One region of the Luteibacter sp. 3190 genome, then DNA from elsewhere that is predicted to be linked to it. Evidence: predicted binding sites of a transcription regulator. Region 1 holds the regulator's gene; the other holds the start of a gene.

Evidence for each region. The regulator FliA, encoded in region 1, starts transcription of late flagellar genes. The targets are predictions, from matches to a motif close to TAAAGTTTNNCNNNCNNNGGCCGATAA.
Region 2: the regulator FliA is predicted to act here: its motif matches at 1,404-1,430, upstream of J2X58_RS14705 (methyl-accepting chemotaxis protein).

The regions. Positions count from the first base shown of each region.
Region 1 covers NZ_JAVDUO010000001.1:2,107,169-2,110,574, reverse strand. Annotated here, with positions in the region: gene flhF (flagellar biosynthesis protein FlhF) at 1-706, shown strand, start outside; gene J2X58_RS09535 (P-loop NTPase) at 771-1,646, shown strand; gene J2X58_RS09530 (RNA polymerase sigma factor FliA) at 1,643-2,374, shown strand; gene cheY (chemotaxis response regulator CheY) at 2,435-2,836, shown strand; gene J2X58_RS09520 (protein phosphatase CheZ) at 2,845-3,406, shown strand, end outside.
Region 2 covers NZ_JAVDUO010000003.1:419,065-422,470, forward strand. Annotated here, with positions in the region: gene J2X58_RS14695 (alpha-L-fucosidase) at 1-972, shown strand, start outside; gene J2X58_RS14700 (DksA/TraR family C4-type zinc finger protein) at 1,072-1,338, shown strand; gene J2X58_RS14705 (methyl-accepting chemotaxis protein) at 1,461-3,032, shown strand; gene J2X58_RS14710 (TonB-dependent receptor) at 3,036-3,406, opposite strand, start outside.

The DNA.
Region 1 (3,406 bases):
CCTGTCCCGTCACATTCGCACGTCGGGTCGCAACTTCGACACCGTCGGTGGCGGCGTCACCGCGCTGGTCGGCACCACTGGCGTCGGCAAGACGACGACCATCGCCAAGCTCGCCGCGCGCGCGGTGCTTCGCCACGGCGCGTCGAACGTCGCCCTGATCAGCGCCGACCAGTACCGCATCGGCGCCGGCGCCCAGCTTGAGCATTACGGCCGGTTGCTCGGCGTGCGCGTGTTCAACGCCCACGACGCCACCAGCCTGCGCAACGTGCTGTTGCAGCTGCGCGGCCGTCATACCGTGCTGGTCGACACCGCGGGCCTCGCCGGCAACGATCCCAAGCTGCAACAGCAGTTCGAGACGCTGCGCGCGACCTCCGACGTCCGCGTCTGCCTGGTGCTCGCCGCCAACGCGCAGGCGCAGGCGATCGACAACGCCATCCGCGCCTATGCGCCGCTGGCGCCGCAGAGCGCGATCCTCACCAAGCTCGACGAAGCGCCGCTGATCGGCGGCGCCCTCTCGGCGGTGATCCGCCACGGCATGCCGCTGGACTACACCACGGATGGTCAGCGCGTGCCCGAAGACATCGCCACGGCCGACGCGCGCAAGCTCGTCTGCCTGGCCGCACAGCTCCTCAAGCAGCGCAACGACGAACCCGACGACGCCGTCCTGGCCGAACGGTTCGGCCTCTCACCCCCGGCGATGGCCTGACCGGCCGCGCCGCGCCCGCCCGACTCCCTGCGTGACTCCGTCCCATTCCTGCAGTGATCTTTCTATGAACACACACGTCGATACGACCCAGGCCGCCGGCCTCAACTGGCTCGCCGACCGCCGGCCCACCCGCAGCATCGCGATCGCGGGCGGCAAGGGCGGCGTGGGCAAGACCACGGTGGCCGTGAACCTCGGCATGGCCCTGGCCATGGGCGGGCGCGACGTGCTGTTGCTGGACGCCGACCTCGCGATGGCGAACATCGACGTGCTCCTCGGCCTCCAGCCCACGCGGCACCTCGGGCACATGCTCGAAGGCGAATGCGCCATCGAGGACCTGGTGCTCCCGGCCGCGCACGGCCTGAAGGTCATCCCGGCCACGTCCGGCGCCCGTCGCATGGCCCAGCTGCCGAACATCGAGCACGCCGCGGTCATCCGCGCGTTCGACGAGTACACGTTGCCCCCCGAATACCTGATCGTCGACACGGCCGCCGGCATCTCCGACAGCGTGTCGATGTTCGCCGCGGCGTCCGACGAGGTGGTGGTGGTGGTCTGCGACGAGCCTGCCTCGCTGACCGACGCCTATGCCCTGATCAAGGTCATGAGCCGCGAGTTCGCGGTCAACCGCTTCCGCATCGTGGCGAACATGGTCCGGCACGCCCAGGAAGGCCGCCAGCTGTTCGAGAAGCTGTCCCGGGTCACCAACCGCTTCCTCGACGTGTCGCTCGATTTCATGGGGATGGTGCCGCACGACGAGTACCTGCGCCAGGCCATCCGCCGCCAGGCGGCGGTCGTCGACGCCTGGCCGAGCAGCCGCTCCGCGGTCGGATTCAAGAATCTGGCCAGGTCGGTCGATACATGGGGTGAACCCGAGCCCCGCGCGCAGGGCCGTATCGGTTTCTTCGCCGAACGGTCCCACCTGGGGGGAGGGCTGCCACTGTGAGTGTCGCGACCGAATACCTGGAGATCACGCGGATTCCGCCTGACCAACTGGTGAGGACTCACGCGCCGCTGGTGCGCCGCATCGCCTATCACCTGATGGGCAGGCTGCCGCCAAGCGTGGATGCTAACGACCTCATGCAGGCCGGGATGATCGGACTGCTCGAGGCCGCGAGGAATTATTCGCCGACTCGCGCGGCCAGCTTCGAAACCTATGCGGGCATCCGCATACGTGGCGCCATGCTGGACGAACTGCGCAAGACGGACTGGACCCCGCGCTCCGTCCACCGGAAGTTGCGCGAGGTGGCGGAGGTGACGAGGCAGATCGAAAACGAGACGGGCGCGGATGCCGAAGACGCGGAAGTGATGAAGCGGCTGGGCATCGACGCCATGGAATACAACCAGATCCTGGCCGACGCGGCGAGCGCGCGGTTGCTGAGCCTGACGGCGCCCGAAGGCGACGAGGGCGCGGCGATCGACGTCGCGGACCCGGACGCCACGGGCCCGGAAGGATTGTTCGAGCAGGAAGGCCTGCGCGACGCGCTGGCGCAGTCCATCGACGGACTGCCCGAGCGCGAGAAGCTGGTCATGTCGCTGTACTACGATGAAGAACTCAACCTGAAGGAAATCGGTGCGGTGCTGGGGGTGAGCGAATCGCGGGTGTGCCAGATCCATGGCCAGGCCCTGATCCGCCTCCGTGCTCGCATGTCGGGTTGGAAAGACAAGCATTGACGGCATCCCGGTGCCGTCGCCGGTAAGAAGCACGCGCGGTCAGCAAGGCGGAGACGAGTTTTGGACAAGAACATGAAGATCCTCGTGGTGGACGATTTCTCCACCATGCGACGCATCGTCAGGAACCTGCTGGTGGAGCTCGGCTTCACCAACACCCTGATCCAGGAAGCCGAAGACGGCAACGCGGCCCTCGCAATGCTGCGCTCGCAATCCTTCGACCTCGTGGTCACCGACTGGAACATGCCCAACATGACGGGCATCGAGCTCCTGCGCGCCATCCGCGCGGACGCCGCGCTCAAGGCGTTGCCGGTGCTGATGGTCACCGCCGAGAACAATCGCGACCAGATCATCGCCGCCGCGCAGAGCGGCGTGAACGGCTACGTCGTGAAGCCGTTCACGGCCGTCACGCTGAAGGAAAAACTCGACAAGATCTTCGAGCGGCTCGCCGCGGCCGCCGGCTAAGGATGACCATGAACACGATGCTTTCCAGCGGCCGCGACGTCGCCCCCGAACTGCGCGAACTCTTCGAGGCCGACGACAGCGTGGCCTTCGAGCACGCGCTCGACAACCTCCTGCGCACGCGCGAGCAGCACATCTTCCTCGCGCTCGGTCACCTCGCGCGCGACCTGCACGAGTCGGCACGCCGCCTTGCCGCCGATATCTCCACCGACGGCGTCCCGGGCAACATGAGCGACGCGCGCAAGCATCTGCGCGACGTCCTCGAGATGAGCTCGCAGGCGGCCCACCGCACGCTCGACTTCAGCGAGAAGCTGCGCCCCCAGGCGCAGGCGCTGGCCCGCCAGGCCGACGAGGTGCTCGTGCTCGACCAGGCCGATCCGGCGTTCGCCAGCAACGCGACGGCACTGGCCGTGCGCGTGGGCGACTTCGCGCAGAGTTGCGACATCGGGTTCGGCGAAATGGTCGAAGCCCAGTCCTGGCAGGACCTCTCCGGCCAGCGCGTGGCGCAGGTCGAGGCGTTCATGGCGAAGGTCGAATCCTCGCTCGTGGAGCTGGTGCGGCTCACGGGGTCGC
Region 2 (3,406 bases), on a different contig from region 1:
ATCCGCGCGCGCACCGTCACGCCGGAGAAGATCGCGCTGATCAAGGCGCAGATCACCGAGCTGCTCACGAACTACGGACCGCTGACGGCGCTGATCCTCGATGGCTGGAACGCCTCCTGGTCGCGCATCTCGTACGCGGAGCTGGCGTACCGCGAGATCTACGACCTCGTCAAAACGCTGCAGCCCGATTGCCTGCTCACCGATCACAACGCGGGCAGCTATCCCGGCACCGCCCTGTACTACACGGACATCAAGCAGTACGAGCAGCATGCGGGTCAGAAGATTCCGCCGGACAGCCCCGTGCCGTCGCAGTCGGGCACCACGCTGCAGAGCGACTGGTTCTGGAAGAAGGCCTACCCGACGGCCGAACTCGCCTCGGCGAAGACCATCGTCGAGGAGTGGCTGAAGCCGTTCAACGACAACCACTGCAACCTGATCCTCAACGTCGCGCCGAACCGCGACGGCCGCTTCGACGACAACGCCGTGGCCCGGCTGGCGGAGATCGGGCGCCTGTGGAAGAACCCCGGTCCCGCGCCGAAGATCGCGCGCTCGGTGACCATCACCACTCCCGACCTCGCGGCGGGGCGGCCCGCCTGGGCCAGCGCGAGCGACGAGGCGGTCGGGCCCGACCAGGCCTTCGACGACGATTTCCGCAGCTACTGGCTCGCGGATCGCGGCAAGGAGGATGCGTGGATCGAGGTGCGCTTCGACGCGCCGGTGTCGTTCAACACGCTGTCCATCGTCGAGCCGCTGCATGCCGAGGGTTACGGGGATGCGAGCCGCATCGCCACCTACAGGGTCGAGGTCGAGCGCGACGGTGCCTGGGTGACGCTGGTATCGGGAACGAAGCCGGCGCATTACCAGTTCCATGAAATTCCGCGCACGACGGCGAAACGCGTGCGGCTGTCGGTGACGGGCAAGCAGCCCGGCGTCACCGAGTTCGGGATCTACGACGAACCGAGGAAAGGCTGAGGAGGACGGCGAGGGCGGACCAACGCCCTCGTCACGCCTTTAAAACCAAGGGTTTGCCACCATCTTAGGGGGAAAGTGCGAGTCCCCCGGAGGTGACCCATGGCGACCGGTTGGGCCGGCGACACGGCCGTTCAGGACCAGATCGACGCCACCGTCGAAGACGCGGTGAAGCGTGCGCGTAGCCGCATGGCGAGGGGGCCGAGCCTCGAGCGCTGCGAGGAGTGCGACAACCCGATTCCCGAGGCGCGCCGCAAGGCCGTCCCGGGCGTGCGCCTGTGCGTCGCCTGCCAGGAAGCCGCCGATCGGGACGAAGCCGCCTTCGCCGGGTACAACCGCCGCGGCAGCAAGGACAGCCAGTTGCGCTGAGCCTCATGGCTCTGTCTTCGCGCTGCCAAGTTATTGAAATAAAAACGAAATATGCCGAAAATCGCTAAAGTCGGCGGGCTTGGCGCCGACATCGAGGGTTCCCCGTTCCCCTCGAGCTTTCCATGCGCCTCCCCCGGTTTTCCGTTCCGACCCTGACGCTCCGTACCCGGCTGGTGCTCCGGCTCGCTGGCACGATCCTTCTTCTGCTCGCCCTGTGGATCGTGGGTGGCGCGCAGTTGCGCACCGCCGACCGCCGGCTCAACGACGTCGTTGGCGGCACGCTCGCCCCGGTCGCCGACGTCGGCCACATCCAGAACGATTACAACGACCTGCTCGACGCACTGGTCCACGCGACGCTGACGCGGCTGCCCTCGGCGCTCGACGATGCGGCGACATCCATAGGCACGGACCGCAAGCGCATCGATCGCCAGTGGCGCTCGCTCGAGGCCAGCGCCCTCGGCCGGGACCAGGCGAAGCTCGTCCAGCTCGCCGCCGCGCATCGCAAGGCCGCCGACGACGCGGTGGACGCGGTGCTCGAGCTGCTCAGGGCGGAGCAATACGACCTCGCCCAGTTGCAGCTGTCGAACGACGTGCAGGCGGCGGTCGTGCCCCTGAAGAGCGACTTCTCCAACCTGTTCGCCCTCGCGCTCGACGGCGGCAAGGCCGCGGTGGACGCGCAGCACGCGGAGATCCGTCGCGGCGCGGTCTGGTCGTCGGTGCTGCTCGGCGTCGCCCTCGTCCTCGCCGGTACGGTCGACGTCGCGATCATCGTCTCGCTGGGACGCCGGCTGCGTCAGGCCGCCGATGTCGCCGCCGCCATCGCGCAGGGACGCCTCGGCGAGCGCATCGACGTCGGCCGGGACGACGAGGTGGGCCGCCTGCTTGCCTCGCTCTCGCACATGGATGCGCAGCTCGTGCGCGTCGTGTCCCACGTCCGTCATCGTGCCGCGCTCGTCGCGCAGGCCGCGTCGGGGATCGAACACGGCAACGACGCGCTCAGCGAACGCACGCGCATCCAGGCCGCGCATGTCGACCACACCACGCGCTCGATGCGCGAGATGGCCGCCGCCGTCGCGTCCGGCCTCGGTCAGGCGACGCAGGCCAACGGCGCCGTCGGCGAGGCGCGCGAACTCACGGAACAGGGTCGGGACATCGCCGGTGCCGCGATCGACACGATGCATGCCATCCGCCACAACAGCGAACGCATGACCGAGGTTCTGGACCTGGTCGACCAGGTCGCCTTCCAGACGAACCTGCTCGCCCTCAACGCCGCCGTCGAGGCGGCGCGGGCCGGCGAGCACGGCCGTGGCTTCGCGGTCGTCGCGCACGAAGTGCGCGAGCTCGCGCGGCGTTGCGCCGCCGCGGCACGCGACATCCGCACGCTGATCTCGGAGAGCGACGAAGCCGTCCAGGCCGGCGTCGCCTCCGTCGACCGCGCGGCCGACGTGCTTTCGCACATCGGCACGCGCGTGTCGTCGCTGGCGACGATGATGGCCTCCGTGATGGACGCCACCCGCGGCCAGCGCGACGGCATCGCGCGTGTCGACGAAGCGGTGGCGGGCATCGACGGCGTCGCGCGCGAGAACGCGGAGCTCGTCGGTCGCGCCGCCGGCGCGAGCCGCGCGATGCGCGAGAGCGCCGAAACGCTGAAGCGGGAAGTGGCCTACTTCAGCCTCGCCGACGAAGCCGCCTGACGCTCAGAGGTGGAACTTCGCCTCCACGAGGTACGTGCGCGAGGGGTAGGGGTAGTACACGTAGTAACGCCGATCCGTCAGGTTGTCGACGCCCACGCCGAGGTCGACGTGATCGCCGGCCTTCCACGTGACCTTCGCGTCGAAGGTAAGGAAGTCGCTGGCGCCGCCGAACGTGTCGGGATGGATGTCGCTGTGGTCGAGCGTGTTGTACTGCCTTCCCGAATAGCGGCCGGCGAGCGTGAGCGCGAGCCGTTCGGTCGCGCGCCAGGTGGCGACGAGGTTCGCCCGCCACCGGGGGATGCGATAGAACTGCTTGCCTTCCGACGCCGGATTCTTCCGGTTCGTCACGGTGGTGGCCTGCGTCCAGGCGACGT